One region of the Rhodococcus sp. NBC_00294 genome, then DNA from elsewhere that is predicted to be linked to it. Evidence: predicted binding sites of a transcription regulator. Region 1 holds the regulator's gene; the other holds the start of a gene.

Evidence for each region. Region 1 encodes HspR, which represses chaperone genes until heat shock. Its sites were predicted from a motif close to ANNTGAGTNNNNNNNACTCANNT; they were not measured.
Region 2: a site for HspR is predicted at 2,761-2,783, ahead of lon (endopeptidase La). Genes of this name have one in related genera too.

Annotation. Positions count from the first base shown of each region.
Region 1 is NZ_CP108043.1:275,992-286,489, forward strand. Features, by position in the region: gene OHB23_RS01260 (alpha/beta fold hydrolase) at 1-523, opposite strand, end outside; gene OHB23_RS01265 (hypothetical protein) at 687-854, shown strand; gene OHB23_RS01270 (alpha,alpha-trehalose-phosphate synthase (UDP-forming)) at 974-2,449, shown strand; gene OHB23_RS01275 (FAD-binding oxidoreductase) at 2,463-3,218, shown strand; gene OHB23_RS01280 (heat shock protein transcriptional repressor HspR) at 3,222-3,644, opposite strand; gene dnaJ (molecular chaperone DnaJ) at 3,672-4,853, opposite strand; gene grpE (nucleotide exchange factor GrpE) at 4,897-5,505, opposite strand; gene dnaK (molecular chaperone DnaK) at 5,502-7,346, opposite strand; gene OHB23_RS01300 (ABC transporter ATP-binding protein) at 7,799-8,656, shown strand; gene OHB23_RS01305 (ABC transporter permease) at 8,658-9,785, shown strand; gene OHB23_RS01310 (SDR family oxidoreductase) at 9,791-10,498, opposite strand, start outside.
Region 2 is NZ_CP108043.1:1,116,043-1,126,540, forward strand. Features, by position in the region: gene OHB23_RS05290 (ribonuclease H family protein) at 1-349, shown strand, start outside; gene OHB23_RS05295 (autophagy-related protein 2) at 359-625, opposite strand; gene OHB23_RS05300 (DUF4190 domain-containing protein) at 674-1,231, opposite strand; gene OHB23_RS05305 (alpha/beta fold hydrolase) at 1,350-2,165, shown strand; gene OHB23_RS05310 (OsmC family protein) at 2,209-2,604, shown strand; gene lon (endopeptidase La) at 2,796-5,114, shown strand; gene OHB23_RS05320 (ABC transporter ATP-binding protein) at 5,215-7,089, shown strand; gene OHB23_RS05325 (lipase family protein) at 7,100-8,308, opposite strand; gene OHB23_RS05330 (ATP-dependent DNA ligase) at 8,502-10,498, opposite strand, start outside.

The sequences.
Region 1 (10,498 bases):
CCCGTGCCTTCGCGGGGTCGGCGAGCGACGCGGGAGAGAGGTTCAGGGCCGCCGTCACTGCGGCCGCGTACTTCGGCGGCAGCGTCGCCGAGCTGTCCGCCAGCTCGCGCTCGCCGGCGCCGAGCACCTTCTGGAACTCGTCGAGCCGGGCGTGACCGGCCGCGAAGATCGCTCGCGACACCAGGTCGGGCCTGGTCAAGGCCAGTTCCTGCGCCACGCGCGCACCCATCGACGTGCCCACGACGGCTGCCTTCTCGTCGGGGCCGGATCGCAGGTACTCGATGAGCGCCGCGGTGTCGGCGACCAGATCGTCCATCGTCATGCCGCCCGCGCACTCGTCGGTCGGGGCGATGCCGCGGTTGTCGAACGTGCACACCCGGAATCCCGCGGCCGTGAGCGCCGGCACCTGATGCAGCTGCCACACCCGGCCGGGGCTGCCCGTCCCCATGACCATCACGACGAGCGGACCCTTGCCCGTCACGGTGTAGTTGAGGCGGATGCCGTTGATGGTGCCGATGGGCATGGCGGATGTCCTTCTTCCGATACGACAGCTGTTCGGGCAGACGCTACCGGTCACGGTGCGCGTCCGGTTTTGCCGGGAACGAGCGCGAACTCGTAGAGTTCAGGTACGCGAGTGCGCCCCACCGGGCTGCACCACCACATCGTTCGACCCCAGGGAGACCCGCATGGCCACCGAGCCCGCCGAGACCGACATCGCCGACGAAGAGATCGAGACCCTGTCCGACGAGACCGCCCGCATGGCGCGTCGCGTCGTCGCCGCCTACGCGACGGACGCCGACGAGTGCCGCATGCTGCTGTCCATGCTGGGGATCAACCCGCCCGTCCGCGCCTGAGCGCCGCTCGCTCCCGCACTCCGATTGGCGTTCGGCGAGTGGGGTAAGCACGTGCTGACACCGTCGCGGCAGGCTGCCGGCCTCACCGCGCGCCCCGACGTCGAGACAGAGGATCAGCAGTGACCGCATCAGGTTCGGACTTCGTCGTCGTCGCCAACAGGTTGCCTGTCGACCTCGACACGGCGCCCGACGGTTCCCGAGTCTGGAAGCGCAGCCCCGGTGGTCTCGTCACCGCGCTCGAGCCGATCCTGCGGAGCAACAACGGCGCCTGGGTCGGATGGGCCGGTGTCCCCGACGTCGACGTCGACCCGTTCGAGGACGACGGCCTCGAGCTGGTCCCGGTCCCGCTCTCGCAGCAGGAGGTCGCCGACTACTACGAGGGCTTCTCCAATGCCACCCTGTGGCCGCTCTACCACGACGTCATCGTCCGGCCCGTCTACGACCGGAGCTGGTGGGACGCCTACGTCGAGGTGAACCGACGCTTCGCCGAGGCCACGTCCAAGGCGGCCGCCGAGAACGCCACCGTGTGGATCCAGGACTACCAACTCCAGCTGGTTCCGAAGATGCTGCGCATGCTGCGCCCCGATCTGACGATCGGCTTCTTCCTGCACATCCCGTTCCCGCCCGTCGAGCTGTTCATGCAGATGCCGTGGCGCACCGAGATCGTCGAGGGCCTGCTGGGCGCCGATCTCATCGGCTTCCATCTGCCCGGTGGCGCGCAGAACTTCCTCTACCTCGCACGGCGTCTCGCCGGCCAGCCGACCTCGCGCGGCAACATCGGAGTCCGCTCCAAACTCGGTGTGGTGCAGGTGGGTTTCCGGTCCGTGCGCGTGGGCGCCTTCCCCATCTCCATCGACTCGGGCGATCTCGACGAGAAGTCGCGGCGCAAGCCGGTGCGCGATCGTGCACGAGAGATGCGCGAGGAGCTGGGCAATCCGAAGACGATCATGTTGGGCGTCGACCGACTCGACTACACCAAGGGCATCGACGTCCGCCTCGAGGCGTTCCTGGAACTGCTGACCGAGGGCCGGGTGGATCCCGAGGACGTCGTGATGATCCAGCTGGCCACACCGAGCCGCGAACGCGTCGAGAGCTACAAGCAGATGCGCGGTGAGATCGAGGGCATGGTCGGGCGCATCAACGGCGAGTTCAGCCGCGTCGGGCATCCGGTGGTGCACTATCTGCACCGCCCCATTCCGCGCGAGGAGCTCATCGCCTACTACGTGGCCGCCGACGTCATGCTGGTGACGCCCATCCGCGACGGCATGAACCTCGTCGCCAAGGAGTACGTGGCGTGCCGCAGCGACCTGGGCGGTTCCCTCGTGCTCAGCGAGTTCACCGGCGCCGCAGCCGAACTGCGCCAGGCGTACCAGTGCAACCCGCACGATCTGAACAGCGTCAAGGACGCGATGATGGCCGCGATCGGGCAGACGCCGGAATCGGGCCGACGCCACATCCGGGCGATGCGGCGGCAGGTCCTCGCGCACGACGTCGATCGCTGGGCGCGGTCGTTCCTCGCCGCGCTGGGACGCACCGGCGACGAGGAGCCCAATCAGATGATCTCCAACCGGGACATCGGTCAGGCGACGATGTGATGCGCGAAAACCGGTGACCGTGGTCGAAGCGCAAGTGGTGCAGTGCCATCGGCTGCGCCGTGATCTCCTGATCGTCCGCCTCGTCGGCGAGCTGGTTCCGTTCGCCGCGGGGCAGTCCGTCGCCGTGACGGTGCCCACCTCGCCGCACCTGCCTCGTCGGTACTCCCCCGCCCTGCCCCCGTCGCGAGACGGCAAGTACGAGTTCCACATTCGCGAGGTACCGGCAGGCTGGGTCAGTCGCAGCATCGTCCGCGAGACCCGTGAGGGCGACGTCTGGACTCTCGACGACCCGGCGGGCGACCTGCGTGTCGACGACACCGACGACGACGTCGTGATGGTCGCGGGCGGAACAGGTCTCGCACCGATGCGCGCGCTGCTGCTGGGCCTGGCACGTCGGCCACGACCTCCGCGGGTGCGGCTCTACGTGGGAGGCAGGCACCCCCGCGATCTCTATGCAGCCGACATGCTGTCCCTGATGGCGCGATCAGCGCCATGGCTCACGGTGATCCCGGTGGTGGACGAGCCCGTGGACCCGCCGTACCGCGACGAGTTCTTCGATGCCGCCGAGACCGTGCGGCTGCAGACGGCACCCGACTCCGGCTTCGCACCTCACGAGTACCTCGTCGGCCGCGTCGGCGAGGTGGTGGCGCGGCGCGGGCCGTACCTGTCGCAGCGCGTGCTGGTGTGCGGATCACCGGCGATGTCGAGCTTCACGACGCGTGCCCTGGTGACGACGGGAACCCCCGCGGAGAACATCCGCACGGGGTGAGGGTCAGGTCTGCTTCGGGTTGCGCGGCGTCCACACGACGAGCGCGTTACTGCGTTGCACCGGAACGAGATCGCGTCGGTACCCGGCGTGAACCTTGGCCAGCTCGGTCGCCATCTCGGTGACGCGGGCCTGCAGCGCCTCCACCTGATTGGTGAGTTCGATGATGCGCTTGATACCCGCCAGATTGACGCCCTCGTCCTGCGAGAGACGCTGCACCTCGCGGAGCAGCGCGACGTCGCGCGGAGAGTACCGTCGCCCACCGCCGGTGGTGCGGAACGGCGTCACCAGTCCGAGACGGTCGTAGGTGCGCAGTGTCTGGGCGTGCATGCCGGCGAGCTCGGCGGCGACGGAGATGACGAAGATCCGGGCATCCGGGTCCGCGCCTGCGTCGCGCGCATCCTGCGGATCGCTGGGCGTCCGAGTCATCTCATCTCTCCTCTCGCATCAGAACCGTCAGGCTCCGGGCCACCCGGAGCGGGGATCGAAACCACTCGCCTTCTCCGCCGCAGCGTAGGCCTCGAGGGCATCACGTGCCGCGTCGTCCAACTCGGACGGCACGGCCACCTTCACCGTGACCAACAGGTCACCGATCTTCGACTTCTTGGGAATGCCGCGGCCCTTCACCCGGAAGGTGCGGCCGTCCACCGTGCCTGCCGGAACCTTCAGACCGACTCGGCCGTCGAGCGTCGGCACCGACAACGTCGTGCCGAGCACCAGTTCGCTGTACGCGACGGGAACCGTGAGGGTGAGATCGTCACCCGTGCGGCCGAACACGGCGTCGCTCTTCACGTGCACCGTCACCAGCAGATCGCCGGCGGCAGCGCCGCGCAGACCGGCCTCGCCTCGGCCGGCCACTCGGACACGTTGCCCGTCACTGACACCGGCAGGAACCCGCACCGTCACCGACCGGGTGCGGTTCTGCACCCCGGTGCCGCGGCAGTCGGTGCACGGATCGTCGATGATCGAGCCGGTGCCCCGGCAGTCGTCGCACGGCTCGCTGAAGCCGAACGCGCCCTGGTTGCGGCTGACCACACCGGCACCGTTGCACCGCGGGCACACCCGCGGGCTCGTGCCGGGCTTCGCGCCACTCCCGTGGCAGGTGGTGCAGGACGACGGGCTCGTGATGGACAGCGGGACAGACGTTCCCACCGCCGCGTCACGGAAGTCGAGTGTCACCTCGGCAGCGAGATCACTCCCACGCCGGGGACGTGACGACGCGGCCTGGGTACGACCACCGGCCGCGCCACGGTTGAACAACCCGCCGAACAGATCACCGAGATCGGCTCCGCCACCGGCACCTCCGAAGAGGTCACCGACGTCGAACCCGCCGGCCGTACCCCCGCCGCCGAAGTTGGTTCCGCCCCCCGGCGAGAATCCGCCGCGTCCGAAACCACCACTGGCGAACAGTGATCGGGCCTCGTCGTACTCCTTGCGCTTCGCGGGGTCGGAGAGCACCGCATTGGCCTCGCTGACCGCCTTGAAGCGCTCCTCCGCCTTCGCGTCCCCCGGATTGGAGTCCGGATGGTTGTCGCGCGCGAGCTTGCGGTACGCCTTCTTGATCTCGTCCTGCGACGCGGAGGAGGCGACGCCCAGCTCCTTGTAGAAGTCCTTCTCTATCCACTCCCGTTGGCTCACCGGTCGCCTCCTCCTCTCACATCACATCTTCGTTGTGGTCGAACTATGCCTGGTCGGATGCCGCGTCGGCGCCCGAACCGTCGACGACGGCGACCATGGCGGTGCGCAGAACTCGATCACGCACCTTGTACCCCTTGCGGAACACGCTGCCGACGACAGGATCGTTGCCGTCGCCCTCGTGCTGCACTGCCTCGTGCAGTGCAGGGTCGAACGCGTCGCCCTCGTCACCGAAGGCGACGAGACCCTGTGCGGTGATGACGGATTCGAGCTTGTCCGCCACCGACTTCAGCGGCCCCGTCTCGAGGTCACCGTGCTTGCGCGCCCGATCGAGATCGTCGAGCACACCCAGCAACTCGGCCAACACCGACGCCTTGGCGTTGTCGATGTCCACCTGCTTGTCCCGAGCGACGCGTCGCCGGTAGTTGGCGAACTCGGCGCTGAGGCGCTGCAGGTCGGCCGTCCGCTCGGACAGCTCGTCCCTCTCGGGTGCAGCCTCGGAATCCACGGAACCCTCGGACATCTCTGCCTCGAGAACCTCTGCTTCGTCCTCCACGTCACCGGGCTGGGGCGCCGTGGCGGAGCCCGCGAGGGACTCCTCCACGGCGGGGTCGACGTCGGGTGCGTCTACCTTCCCGGTGTCCTCAGCACTCACTTCTTGTCCGTGTCGACCGGCTCGTCCACGACCTCGGCGTCGACGACATCGTCGCTACCGTCGGTCGGGGCGGCGCCGTCGGCACCTGCTCCGTCGGCTGCTGCCGACTCGTACAGTGCCTGACCCAGAGCCTGCGACTCCGTGCTCAGCTTCTCCACCGCTGCCTTGATGGCAGCGATGTCGGTGCCGTTCAAGGCAGTGCGAGCCTCCGCGATGGCCGACTCGACCTTCTCCTTGGTCTCCGCAGGAACCTTGTCCTCGTTGTCCTTGACGAACTTCTCCGTCTGGTAGACGAGCGACTCGGCCTGGTTGCGGGTCTCGGCCTCCTCGCGACGGGTCTTGTCCTCCTCGGCGTGAGCCTCGGCGTCCTTGACCATGCGCTCGATCTCCTCCTTGGAGAGGCCGGAGCCCTCCTGGATCTTGATCGTGTTCTCCTTGCCGGTGCCCTTGTCCTTCGCCGTCACGTGCACGATGCCGTTGGCGTCGATGTCGAACGTGACCTCGATCTGGGGCACACCGCGCGGTGCGGGAGGCAGCTCCGTCAGCTCGAACGAGCCGAGAAGCTTGTTGTGCGACGCGATCTCGCGCTCACCCTGGAAGACCTGGATCTGCACCGACGGCTGATTGTCGTCCGCCGTAGTGAAGGTCTCGGACCGCTTGGTGGGGATGGTGGTGTTGCGCTCGATGAGCTTGGTCATCACGCCACCCTTGGTCTCGATGCCGAGGGACAGCGGCGTGACGTCGAGGAGCAGAACGTCCTTGACCTCACCCTTGAGCACACCGGCCTGCAGTGCGGCGCCGACGGCCACGACCTCGTCCGGGTTGACGCCCTTGTTGGGCTCGCGTCCACCGGAGAGCTCCTTGACCAGCTCGGACACGGCCGGCATACGGGTGGAGCCACCGACGAGCACGACGTGGTCGATGTCCTTGACCGCGATGCCCGAGTCCTTGACCACGGCCTGGAACGGCGCGCGGGTGCGGTCGAGCAGGTCGGCGGTGATCTTCTGGAACTCGGAGCGGCTGAGCTGCTCGTCGAGGAAGAGCGGGTTCTTGTCCGAGTCCACCGTGATGTACGGCAGGTTGATGGACGTGCTCTGGCTCGAGGACAGCTCGATCTTGGCCTTCTCCGCAGCCTCACGCAGGCGCTGGAGAGCCATCTTGTCCTTGGTCAGATCGATGCCGTTCTGAGCCTTGAACTTGTCGACGAGCCAGGTGACGATGCGCTCGTCCCAGTCGTCGCCACCGAGGTGGTTGTCGCCGGACGTGGCGCGGACCTCGACGACACCGTCGCCGATCTCGAGCAGGGACACGTCGAACGTGCCGCCACCGAGGTCGAACACGAGAATGGTCTGTTCCTTCTCGCCCTTGTCCAGGCCGTACGCCAGAGCGGCGGCGGTGGGCTCGTTGACGATGCGCAGGACGTTGAGGCCGGCGATCTGGCCGGCTTCCTTCGTGGCCTGACGCTGTGCGTCCTCGAAGTACGCGGGCACCGTGATGACCGCGTCGGTGATCTCTTCGCCCAGGTACGCCTCGGCGTCACGCTTGAGCTTCATGAGCGTGCGCGCGCTGATCTCCTGCGACGTGTACTTCTTGTCGTCGATGCCGACGGTCCAGTCAGTGCCGATGTGGCGCTTGACGGAGCGAATGGTCCGGTCGACGTTCGTGACGGCCTGGTTCTTCGCGGACTGGCCGACGAGAACCTCTCCGTTCTTGGCGAACGCGACGATGGACGGGGTGGTGCGTGCACCCTCGGAGTTGGCCACCACGACCGGTTCGCCGCCCTCCAGGACGGACACGACCGAGTTGGTGGTCCCGAGGTCGATTCCGACCGCACGAGCCATGTGAAGACCTCCTGATAGATGCTGCTGTGATCGTTCGAGCGTCTGCCTGAGCGAACTGCGCTCAAGTCTGCCTGTCGGATTCTCGCTCCGTCAAGTCGTACTTGAGTGACCCACGCTCAATGGCAGTCGTACGGCTCAACGGAGGGGTGTGCGAGTTTGTTCCCGGAGTGCTCGGCCGGCTGTGGTCCGCGCGTCTGGACCCACCCGATCGCGAGGCTTTCTGCGGATCGGCAGCATTCGACGCGAAAATGTGGCAAAACCTGCACTCGGCCGTGCCTCAGCATCCACAGGTCGACCGGATCGACGGGATCCCGCCTCCGGCAGCGAGTTGAGAGCACTCACGCATGGTCGGCGCGTGTGAACCCACCCGATCGCGAGGCTTTCTGCAGATCCGCGGAATTCGACGCGAGAGTGTGGCTGAACACGCGCGTCCGACGGTTAGGGTCCACGGCATGTCACCGGTTCCCGGCACTACCCTGACGGCACGCGGCCTCACCCGAACCTTCGGCAGACACACTGCCGTCGCGCACGCCGACGTGACGCTCGCTCCCGGCACGGTCACCGGGCTGGTCGGGCCCAACGGCGCCGGCAAGACGACACTGCTGCTGATGCTCGCCGGCCTCCTGGCTCCCGACTCCGGGACCCTCGAGCTGGATGGGTCTCCGGTCGAGACGGTCGCACTTCGGCGGGCCGTGGGGTGGATGCCGGATGTGTTCGGCACCTGGGACAGCCTGACCGCGTCCGAGATCCTGTCGACGTTCGGACGGCTGCACGGGCTGTCGTCGCAGGACGCCCGGGCCCGCGCCGCCGAACTGCTGCAGCAGGTCCACCTCGACGATCGCGCCGACCGACCCGCGCACGAGTTGTCCCGCGGCCAGAAGCAGCGGCTCGGGTTCGCCCGCGCACTGGTGCACCGACCGCGATTACTTCTACTCGACGAGCCGGCATCGGGCATGGATCCGCGCTCGCGAGTCGAACTGCGCGACGAGGTCCGCCGGCTCGCCGACAACGGATGCGCAGTGCTGGTGTCGAGCCACATCCTCACCGAACTGTCGGAGATGGTGGACGACGTGCTCGTGATGACGGACGGGCGCACGCGGGAGTCGGCACCCGCCACCGAACGATCGTGGCGACTACGCGCGGTGGGCCGGCCTGCATCGTCGGCCGACATCCTGCACTTCCCCGACGAGGAGGCCGCGGCGCGACACCTGCGCACGGTCGTCGACTCGGGAGTGCTCGTCGCCGAGTTCGCCCGGGTGGACTCGCAGCTCGAGGACACCTACCTCGCACTCGACGCGGACAGGACCTGACATGGCGGCACGGACGAGCAGCTGGTGGTCGGTGGTCGGCGTACTGATCGGCCTCGAACTCCGGCAGCGACTGCGCACCACCCGGTGGCGCATCACCCTGGCCGTCACGTTCACGGTCATTTCGCTGGCCGTGTTCGGGTCGATGTATCTGGCACTGTCGGTGGACGAGGCCGATGCGAACTACGACGGCTGGGCGCGCAATCTCTACGCGGTCGTACTGGGAGTCGAGCTGTTCCTCGGCGTGGTCCTCGCCCCCACCCTCACGGCGACGTCGATCAACGGTGACCGCAAGGACGCGACGCTCGCCGTGGTGCAGGCGACGCCGATCAGCCACTGGCAGTTGGCCGTCGGCAAACTTCTCGGGTCGTGGGTGTCCTGCCTTGCCCTCGTCGCCGTGGCGTCGCCGTACCTGGTGTGGGGCATCGTCGCCGCGCCCTACGGCATCGGCACCTCGGTGCTGGGCGTGATCGTTCTGTGCCTGATCTTCCTGTGCTACTGCGGGATCGGGCTCGGGTACTCGGCGCTCACCGCACGCCCGGCGGGATCGGCCGTCCTGACGCAGGCCACCGTGTTCTTCCTGGTGTTGGGCCTCCCGGCACTGTTCGGCCTGCTCTACTCGACCACGGCGGAGGACCACGAGGTGGTGGGCGCCGAGTACACGTACGTGGACGATTCGTTCGACACCGTTCCGGACTGTCGCGACGTGGCCACGGTGCGCTCCTACGAGCACACCGAGCGTATCTGGTGGCTGTTGGCGCCCAACCCGTTTCTCATTCTCCCGGATGTGGTGGCCGCACATGACAATCCGAGCGTACGTGTCTGGACGTCGGACGAGCGGCCACCCGATCCCAGCGTGGCGCGCCCGATAGCCGAGACGCTCTCGACGGCGCGCACGGGCCCGTACCTGACGGAGCCGACCTGCGCGGACACCGTGTCGACCTACCGCGTGAGCGCCTCGAACCGCAGCTTCTACGACGAGCAGGTCGCGTTCGAATCCGGAAAGGTCGGCGACAGTTGGTACCTCGGGCTGGCCGTCAATGTCATCCTGGGAGCTCTCGGACTCACGGTCGCCGCGCGGCGACTCCGCGTTCCGGCCCGCACCTTGCCGAGGGGCGTGCGGATCGCCTGAGGCGCTCAGCTCAGCCGTCCACCCCCGTCGACGTGGAGGGTGGTTCCGGTGACGAAGGTGTTGGTCAGGGCGAGCAGCACCGCTGCCGACACGTCCTCCGGGCGGCCCACGCGCCGTGCGGGATTGGAGGCAGCCGTCGCGTCGAACATCTTCTGCTTCCCGTCTCCCATGCCGTCCCACGAACCCGAGTCGACGATGCCGGGCGAGACGGCGTTGACCCGCAACGGTGCCAGTTCGACGGCCAACGCTTCCGCGAGGAATGCGACAGCACCGTTGGTCGTGGCCATGACGGCGAGGCCCGGCGCCGGCTTCCATGCGGCGACACCGGAGAAGAACACGAACGAGCCGCCGTCCCGCAGCGTGGGAGCGAAGTGCTTGGCCAGCAGGATCGGTCCGACGACCTTGGCTGCGAACGCGCGCTCGACGGCGGCGCGGTCGAGGTCTGCGACCGGGCCGTTGGCGTGGTTCGCCGCGAGCGACACGACGTGATCGAGAGGTCCGAGCGTGGTGACGGCGGCGGCGATGGACGATTCGTCGTCGAGGTCGAAGTGCACCGCCGATGCGCCCGAGCCGAGCTCGGCGACAGTGTCGGCCAGGGCCTCCGGGCGTCGGCTGCCGAGGACGACTTCCGCGCCGGCGGCGAGCGCGTCCTCGGCGATGCGCCGCGCGATGCCCGACGAGCCGCCGACGAGAAGGATGCGGGTGTTCTGCAG
Region 2 (10,498 bases), 840 kb from region 1:
GTTGTACGAGGCCGTGGCCGCGCATCCGGGTCCGGAGCCGATGCTCATCGAGTCGGACAGTCAGTACGCCATCAAGTGTGCGTCGGAGTGGCTCGCCGGATGGAAGCGCAAGGGCTGGCGCACGTCGACGGGTGGGCCCGTGCGCAATCTGGAACTGGTCCGCGCGATCGACCGTGCCATCACCGAGCGAGAGGGTCCGGTGCGGTTCCGCTGGGTCCGCGGACACGTGGGCAACCAGTTCAACGAGATGGCGGACGAGCTGGCAGGAATCGCTGCGCGAGCGATCCGAGACGGTTCGCTGACGCCGTGCGAGCCGGTCGGCGCACAGGAACCCGTCACGCTCTTCTAGAGCAGAGGCTCATTCCTGGCGAGCGGTCTGCTTGTCGTCCTTGTCGCCGGCGGTCACGTCGCGCGGACTCGGGGCGGGCAGATCCTTGCCCGCGTCCACGGCGGCCTCACTCCGATCGAGGGTCGGCGCCGGCTCGGCCTCGGCATGGTTGTCGAACTCGCGCACGGCCTCGTCGCGCTCGTCCGGACTCTGTGCAGTGTCCGCACCCGTGCCCTTGGACTCCTCGCGCGGGTCGATGGATGCGGTGTCGACGGGCTCGTTCACGGAATCACTCATGAGCACCGGTGTGCCCGATCCACCGCGCGGTCAACCCTTCCGCACCTGTCACGGCGTCGGAGCGGGCGTCAGGGTCACCGAGAACTGGTTCTCCAGATTGTCGGTGAACTGCTGCTGGCACTGCTCGACCCGTGTCGCGTCGCCACCGGCGTCGCTGAGGCAGGTCGCGAGGTCGCCGACTCCCACCTCGTTGAACACCCACACGGTCAGGGCGATGAACACCGCGCCACCGATGATGCCGAGGACTCCCAGCACCAGTCCCGTCGTGGCGACGCCGCCGTTCGTGGCTTCGCGGCGCTTGACTCGGCCGCGGCCGAGCACGCCGAGCACCACGGCGATGATGCCCAGGAAGATGCCGAATCCGAAGGTCCAGAAGGCCAGGATCGACAGGATGCCGAGAATCAGCGCCGCGATTCCCACGCCGTTCTTCGGGCTGACCGGGGGCTGGCCGTAGCCGCCGTCGTAGCCGCCGGGTGGTGGGTATTGCCCGCCCGAACCGGGCTGCTGACCGTACTGAGGCTGCTGACCGTACTGAGGCTGCTGGCCGTACGGCGGTTGCCCGCCGTACTCGGGCTGCTGGCCGTACTCGGGCGTGGGACCGCTCACTGGTCTCTCCTGACGGGCGACTCGGCTGGTGTCTCGCACTGTAGCGCCGGACGGCACCTTCGGCGTGGGTGCGTGATCGCACCGTTACCGCAGGTGTCCGGTGGGGTATCTCAGCAGGATGAGTACGTGGACCGTCAGCGACGGCACAGTCCTGCACTACACCGATCAGGGAACGGGGCGGCCGCTCGTGATGCTGCACGGGTGGGGATTCAGCGGCCGATTCTTCGACGGCAGTGTCGATCGACTCGCCGAGCACGCCCGAGTGATCACCGTCGACATGCGCGCACACGGTGATTCGGAGGACCCGGGCCACGGTTACCGGGTGTCGAGGTTGGCCAAGGACCTCCGCGATCTGCTCGTGGGCCTGGAGCTGACGGACGTCACCGTTCTGGGGTGGTCGCTGGGCTGTCCGGTGATCTGGAGTTACCAGGAACTGTTCGGCAACGACCTGTTGGCGCAGGCGATCTACGTCGCGCAGACTCCGCGGCAGTACCGGACGCCCGAGTGGACTCTGGCGCACACCAGCATCTTCGACGACGCGTCGCTGGCCGCGGTGCAGGGCCGTGTGACGTACGACCGCGAGAACTTCGACCGCGAACAGCTCGACGAGATCACCGCCACCGACCTCCCCGCCGAGCGTGTCGAGGTCCTCCTCGCGGAGATGACGAAGATGCCCTCGGACGCGCGCAACGCGGTGATGGCGGACCACACCCATCACGACTGGCGCGATCTGCTGCCGACACTCGATCTGCCGTCGCTGGTCATGGTGGGCAAGCACGACAAGGCGTTCCCGTGGGAAGCGGCACAGTACGTGGGTGACACGATTCCCGGCGCGCGCACCGTCGTGTTCGAGAACAGCAGTCACGCACTGTTTCTCGACGAGCCGCGCAAGTTCGAGGACGAGGTGCTCGGCTTTCTCGCCGAGCACTCGTGACCTCGGTGGTTTGCGGACAGCGGTTCGCGGACACCCGGCAGGCATGAGTCAAGACCTGTACACCGCCACTGTCACCGCCACCGACGGATCGATCTCCTCGAGCGACGACGTGCTCTCCCTCGATGTCCACGAGCCCTCCGACCTCGGGGGTCCGGGTGGGGCGACCAACCCCGAACAGTTGATGGCCGCTGCGCTGAGCTCGTGCCTGCTCGAGTCGCTGCGCATCGCAGTCGGTACCGCGGGTGGATCCCTCGAGGGTGCATCGGTGGAGGGACAGGTGACGCTGTCCTCCGCGGACGGCGCGGGCTACGACGCGGCCTACCGCCTCGGCGTGACACTGCCGGGCGTCGACAACCCGGGCGACGTGCTCGAGCAGGCACGGTCGATCTGCCCGTTCCTCAAGACCGTCACCGGCGTGGACGTGACGCTCAGCGAGTGAGCGCCGCCGGCTGACCGTTCCCGCGGGTGTTCCGCCTCGCCGTAGTGGTTGCAGCCGCTGCGGGAGCATGGAATGCCTGCGGGAACCACTCTCGGGCCCGCCATGTCCGCCTCCAGCGAACGCCCTCATCTGCGGGAACACCGGGGCCCACCGCCAAGTTGAGCTGATCACGCTGAACTTTGGAGGACCCCATGAGCGAATCGACTCGCTTGCCCGTTCTGTTCCTGACCGACCCCGTCGTCCTGCCCGGCATGGTCGTGCCGGTCGAACTGGACGACGCTGCCCGCGCTGCGGTCGACGCCGCGCGGACCAGCGCCGACGGCACTCTGCTGATCGCCCCACGACTGGACGACCGCTACCCCGCCTACGGTGTCGTGGCGACGATCGTGCAGGTCGGCCGTCTCGCGACCGGTGAGCCGGCTGCGGTGCTGAAGGCGGAGAAGCGTGCGCACATCGGGTCCGGCGTGAGCGGCCCCGGCGCCGCTCTGTGGGTGGAGGCCGAGCCGGTGGCCGAGCCGGAGCCGACGGACGCCGTACGGACTCTCGCCGCGGAGTACAAGAAGCTCGTTCTGGCCATGTTGCAGCGCCGCGAGGCATGGCAGGTCATCGACTCGGTGAACAAGCTCTCGGACCCGTCCGCGCTGGCCGACACCGCCGGCTACGCGTCGTGGCTCACCGATGTCCAGAAGCGGCAGTTGCTCGAGACCCCGGACGTGGCAGCACGATTGACGGTGCTGACCGAGTGGACCACCGACCACCTCGCCGAGGTAGAGGTGACGGACAAGATCGCCGGCGACGTCCGCGACGGCATGGAGAAGACGCAGAAGGAATTCCTGCTGCGCCAGCAACTCGCCGCCATCCGCAAGGAGCTGGGCGAGGGCGAACCCGACGGTGCCGACGACTACCGCGGACGCGTCGAATCCGCAGACCTGCCCGACTCGGTTCGTGAGGCGGCGCTGCGCGAGGTGGGCCGGCTGGAGCGCTCGAGCGATCAGAGTCCCGAGAGTGGTTGGATCCGAACGTGGTTGGACACGGTCCTGGAATTGCCGTGGACGGTGACGACCGACGACAGCACGGACATCGTGGCAGCGCGCGCCGTTCTCGATGCCGACCACCACGGACTCGACGACGTGAAGGACCGCATCACCGAGTACCTGGCCGTCCGGTCGAGGCGCGCTTCTCGCGGTCTGACGGTGGTGGGCGGACGCGGATCCGGTGCCGTCATGGTGCTGGCGGGTCCCCCCGGCGTGGGCAAGACCTCGCTGGGTGAGTCGGTGGCGAAGGCGTTGGGCCGCAAGTTCGTTCGCGTCGCCCTCGGTGGCGTGCGCGACGAGGCCGAGATCCGCGGACACCGGCGTACGTACGTCGGAGCCCTGCCGGGCCGGATCGTGCGTGCGATCGCCGAGGCAGGCTCGATGAATCCCGTCGTCCTGCTGGACGAGATCGACAAGATCGGCTCGGACTTCCGCGGTGACCCCGCGGCGGCGCTGCTCGAGGTCCTCGATCCAGCTCAGAATCACACGTTCCGGGACCATTACCTGGACCTCGATCTCGACCTGTCGGACGTGGTGTTCCTGGCGACCGCCAACGTGATCGACCAGATTCCGACAGCGCTGCTGGACCGTATGGAACTGGTGACCATCGACGGCTACACCGAGGACGACAAGGTCGTCATCGCACGGAACCACCTGCTCCCGCGGCAGGTCGACCGCGCTGCACTGACCGATGCCGAGGTGACCGTCACGGACGCTGCACTCCGCACGATCGCCGCCGACTACACCCGTGAGCCCGGTGTCCGTCAGTTCGAGCGACTGCTGGCGAAGGCGTTGCGCAAGGTTGCGACCGTGCTGGCGCAAGACGAGCGGCCCATCACCGTGGACGAGCCCGATCTGGTCACCTACCTCGGACGGCCCCGCTTCACCCCCGAGGCACACGAACGCACCGAGGTCCCCGGTGTCGCGACGGGCCTGGCCGTGACCGGTCTGGGCGGCGACGTCCTGTTCATCGAGGCGAGCTCGACGGGTGACACCGCCGGCCTCACCCTCACCGGTCAGCTCGGCGATGTCATGAAGGAGTCGGCGCAGATCGCGCTCTCCTACGTGCGGTCGCACGCGGCGGAACTCGGGGTGGACCCCACGGCGCTGGACAAGGCGATCCACATCCACGTGCCGGCAGGCGCCGTACCGAAGGACGGCCCGTCCGCGGGCGTCACGATGGTCACCGCGCTGGTGTCGATGGCGACGGGCCGTCCCGTGCGGTCCGACGTCGGCATGACGGGCGAGGTCTCCCTGAACGGTCGGGTACTCCCGATCGGTGGGGTGAAGCAGAAATTGCTCGCCGCTCAGCGCGCCGGACTCACCACCGTGTTCGTTCCCGCGCGGAACGAGCCCGATCTCGACGACGTGCCGGCCGAGGTACGGGCTGCCGTCGACGTCCGGCCCATGTCGGACGTCGCCGATATCGTCGCCCAAGCCCTCGAACCTGCGCGGGAGCAGGTCGCCGCGGCCTGACCACGGAATGAGCGGGGCAGCGCGGGGGTTGCCCTCAGTGCAGGCGAACGGGCCGCGCCGTGGGTGTGCAGAGATCGTGACGAGTAACAGGAGGTTCCACATGAGTATGGAAATGACCGCGTGGAACCAGATGTATCGATCGATGCACACCAACGGCGACGATCACCGACCGTTCTCCCGGGTGACCGTGCGGCGGATCATGGTGTTCGCGCGACCCCTGCGCTCCCTGCTCGTCGGGTTCCTGATCCTCAGCGTCGTCGCGGCGGTCCTGGCCGTCGCGACGCCCGTGCTGGCCGGCCGTGTCGTGGACGCGATCGTGCAGGGCAGCGCGTACGGGACGGTCCTCGTACTGGCCGTCATCATCGCGGTCGTGGCGTTGCTCGATGCCGGTACGGGGCTGGTGAACCGGTGGCTCTCGGCGCGAATCGGCGAGAACCTCATCCTCGACCTCCGTACTCGCGTGTTCGACCACGTGCAGAAGATGCCCATCGCCTTCTTCACACGCACGCGCACCGGTGCCCTGGTCTCGCGGCTGAACAACGACGTCATCGGGGCGCAGCGCGCCTTCAGCGGCACGCTGTCGGGTGTCGTCAGCAACCTCGTGACGTTGCTGCTCACCCTCGTCGTCATGCTCGGGATCTCCTGGCAGATCACCCTGCTGGCACTGTTGCTGTTGCCTATCTTCGTGCTCCCGGCCCGCAGGATGGGCACTCGGCTCGCCCGCCTGCAGCGTGAGGCCGCCGCGCACAACGCGGCCATGTCGACGCAGATGACGGAGCGTTTCTCCGCTCCCGGCGCGACACTGATCAAGCTGTTCGGACGCCCGGACCACGAGTCGGCCGAGTTCGCGCTGCGGGCGGGCCGCGTCCGCGACATCGGCGTGCGGTCGGCCATGGTCCAGACCGTCTTCGTGACGGCGCTGACCCTCGTGTCCGCGCTGGCACTCGCGCTCGTCTACGGCCTCGGTGGCTTCTACGCGCTGCGGGGGCAGCTCGACGCAGGGTCGGTCGTGACTCTCGCGCTGCTTCTGACCAGGCTGTACGCGCCGCTCACCGCACTGGCGAGCGCCCGCGTCGACATCATGAGCGCCGTGGTGAGCTTCGAGCGGGTCTTCGAGATCCTCGACCTCGATCCGCTCATCACCGACAAACCCGATGCCCGGGCGGTTCCGGAGGGCCCGGTCACCGTCGAGTTCGACGACGTCCGCTTCGCCTATCCGTCGGCCGACAAGGTGTCACTGGCGTCTCTGGAGGACGTGTCCGTCCTGGATGCTCGCGGCGGCGAGGAGGTGCTCCACGGGGTGTCCTTCCGCGCCGAGCCCGGACACATGGTGGCCCTGGTCGGCTCGTCCGGTGCAGGAAAGTCGACCATCGCGCAGCTCGTCTCGCGGCTGTACGACGTGGATTCCGGTGCCGTGCGCATCGGCGACGTCGACGTGCGGGATCTGACGGCCGAATCGATCCGGCGCACCGTCGGCATGGTGACGCAGGACGGCCACCTGTTCCACGAGACGTTGCGCTCCAATCTCACCCTGGCGCGCCCGGATGCGACGGAGGAGGAGATCTGGTCCGCGCTGCGGCGTGCGCGTCTCGAGGAGTTGGTGCTGTCGCTGCCGGACGGCCTGGACACCGTGGTCGGCGAGCGCGGCTATCGCTTCTCCGGTGGTGAGCGTCAACGCGTCACCATCGCCCGCCTGCTGCTGGCGCGTCCCACCGTCGTCGTGTTGGACGAGGCCACCGCGTCACTGGACTCCACTTCCGAGGCCGCGGTGCAGGAGGCACTCGCCGAGGCACTGGAGGGACGGACGTCCATCGTCATCGCGCACCGGCTCTCCACCATCCGGGCGGCCGATCTCATCCTGGTCATCGAGAACGGCCGCGTCGTCGAGCGCGGTACGCACACCGAACTGCTGGCGAACTCGGGTCGTTACTCCGAGCTCTACCGCACGCAGTTCGACGAACCGGTCCGCGCCTGACCCTCCGCGATCAGCAGGTGCTGGGTGCAGGCAGGCCGGCGAAGCGATCGTTCAGCCACTGCAGTGCGGACGGCAGCCCGAGCAACGCGCCACTGAGGTGGTCGGGTGTCGGGGTGAGCAGCGTCTGCACTCGCGCGCCGGCGCTGCAGTACCGGGCGGTGGTGCTGTCGATGGCGTCGACGGGGATGAGCCCGTCGGTCGGGCTGTGCCACTCGAAGATCGGTGCGCGCGGAACGCCGGGGTAGAGCTCGACACTGTTCTCTTCCACGACAGCACGGCCCTGCGGATCTGCGAACACCGACTTGTTCGCGGTGATCTCCGCGGCGCTGTGGTTGGCGCCCACGGCCAGGATGTCGTTGGTGCAGGAGTCGGCGATCTGATTCATCATCGACGTGCCCTGGGGAGTCAGGTTCTGCGACACGGGCATCCGGTCCGGGTACTCGCGACCGAGACCGATCGCCGCGGCCAGTGCCAGCCCGAACACGGGGTGCGGTGTGTTCTCGCCGAGCATGTAGGCCATCTTCAACAGGTTCATCGGAACGCCACCCTGGGCGCTGCCCACGATGTTCAACTCGGGTGCGTACGAGGGTGCCAACGCGGCTGCCCAGGCGGTGGCCATGCCGCCGCCGGAGTAGCCGCCCATGCCGACGGGGCTGTTGCGCAGCTGCAGCGGATCGAAGTTCTTGGCAGCGCGGATGCCGTCCAGCGTGATCTGACCGCCCAGCTTGGCGGCACCGTAGGCACTGTTGGGGCCGAGGTGGTCCGGCATCGAGACCGACCAGCCGCGGGTGAACACCGCGTTCAAGGCGGCGGCGTCGCGGATGACGACGTTCGGGTCGGTCGACCACAACGCCTGCGAGGGCGCGCACTTCAGGCCGAGAGCATTGACGATCTGCTGGTAGGAGAGCAGCGGGCCGTCGGGCGCCTTCCCCAACGGGACGAAGACGGTGGTGACACCGACGATGGGGTTGCCCTCGCTGCCGGTGCTGCGGAACGCCAGTTGCCACGTCGACACGCCGATGAAGTTGGGCGGGTTGGGCATCGGACGGCTGGCGAGGATCGTGCCCGGTGCGAGCCCGGAGATGTCGCCCGGCGCGGAGTAGAACGGGTCGGCATTGGGGGTCGGGTACTGGGCGTCTGCGGCGGCGGTCCCCGGAAGGGCGGCAGCGACGACGGCTGCGGTGACCGCGGCGAGCACGAGGCGACGAATGGATCTCACTGGAACACTCCTACGAACCGACTGTGCGGTTATCGAACGACAGCCACATTGAACACTGCCCGAGCGCACGGTTCCACTCGGGAAACGGCGCCCCGGCCCCGTGATCGAACCGTAAGCAAGCGACACGACGGCGACAACCGTATTCGAGGGTTCTTGTGTAAGGTCCAAACTTTGCCCACTCGAGTGGGAGCGCTCAGTCCTCGCGGTGAACGTCCTCGACGGTCTTGTCCTCACGCAGGCCCCGCCAGCTCGGATGGCGCAACGAGCCGCCGTCCGTCCACTCGAAGAACCGCACCTCGCCGACGACGGTGGGGGCCACCCACGTCGCATCGCGGCGGTCGGCGGTGGGGAGAGGTTCGTCGAACGGTGACTCGTCGACGACGCTGGGGCGCAGCAGTGTCAGCAGGTCCGCGCGCTGGCGCTCGGTGAACCCGGTGCCGACGCGCCCGACGTAGTGCAGTCCGTTCTCCGACGGGATGCCGAGCAGGAGCGACCCGATGCTCCCGGTGCGGGAACCCTTGCCGGCGCGCCATCCGCCGATGACCACCTCCTGCGTCCGCCAGTTCTTCACCTTGATCCACGAGGTGCTGCGTCGGCCCACCTCGTAGGTCGAGTCCCGCCGCTTCGCGACGATGCCCTCCCACCCGCGGCGTTCGCTCTCGGACAGTGCTCCCGCCGCTGTGCCGGGCAGGAGCGGCGAGACGGTCGCCGTCTCGAGGCCGGTCAGGAGCAGTTCGAGGATCTTGCGCCGGTCGGTGAACTTCTTGCCCGTCAGATCCGTGCCGTCGAGGTGGAGGATGTCGAAGCAGATGAACTGCACGTCGTCGGGATGCGCGTCCTGCAGTGCCTGGAAGCTGGTGACTCCGTCCGCGCGGTAGACCACGGCCTCACCGTCCAGTACGACCGCATGGTCGGACAGATCCGCGGCGAGCGCCGTGATCCCCGCGTAGCGGCGCGTGAGGTCCTGTCCGGTCCGACTCTCGAGCACGACGTCCCCGTGGTCGAGGGTCGCGACGATGCGGACGCCGTCCCACTTCCCCTCGAACGACCACTCGTCGGCTTCGAGTCCGGACAGCGTTCCGGCGGACGCCAGCATCGGCCGCAGGTGCTGGGGCAGTTCCGTGCGTGTCGGCTGGGGGCGCGATGTCATCCGGTGCACGAGCCACTGGTCCCGGTCGGTCCGGATCAGTGCGTACCGGCCCGCGACGCGCTCACCCGCGAGTTCGACGATGACCTCGTCGTCCCGCCACTTCTCGGTGATGAAGGTGCCGTGATCCCAGACGCTGACCTCGCCGCCGCCGTACTCGCCCTGCGGGATGGTCCCCTCGAAGGATGCGTAGTCCATCGGATGGTCCTCGGTGTGCACGGCGAAATGGTTCTTCTTCTCGTCCGTCGGCAGATTCTTCGGGACCGCCCACGAGACCAGCACGCCGTCGCGCTCGAGTCGGAAGTCGTAGTGGAGGCGACGTGCGTGGTGTTCCTGGATGACGAAGATCGGGTCCGCGGATTCCCGAGTCGTCGATGCCGTCGGGACGGGTTCCGGTGTGCGCGAGGCAGTCCGCTTGCCGCGGTACGGACCGAGGCTGTCGGTGGTCGTTGACGCCTCCGGCTCCGGATCGAGGCCGGCGAGCAGATCGCCGTCCCGGTGGAAGCGAGCGAGCACCTCCTCGAAGCTCAGTTGGGCGAGACCGCCGCCGGAGAGCTCGTCCCACGTCCGCGGAGCCGCGACGGTCGGGCGGTCGCGTCCGCGCAGCGAGTACGGCGCGATGGTGGTCTTCTTGCCGTTGTTCTGACTCCAGTCCAGGAAGATCTTCCCGGGCCGCAGAGCCTTCGACATCGATGCGGTGACCAGATCGGGCATCTTCTCCTCGAGAAGCGTCGCAACGCGTTTCGCGACGGTCGAGGCACCGGACGACGAGACCGGCTTCTCCAGCGGGACGTACAGGTGTATGCCTTTGCTACCACTGGTGAGGGGGTGGGCGGTGAGCCCGATGTCGGTGATCATCGCTCGTACCTCACAGGCCACGGTCGCGCAGGTGTCGAGGTCGACGCCCTCGCCCGGATCGAGATCGAAGACGATGCGGGTGGCTTTGCCCTGCTCGTCGCCGTCGAAAGTCCATTGCGGCACATGGGCTTCCAGCGCAGCCTGCTGTCCCAGCCACGCGAGATCGGCGGCGGTGTGGAAGACGG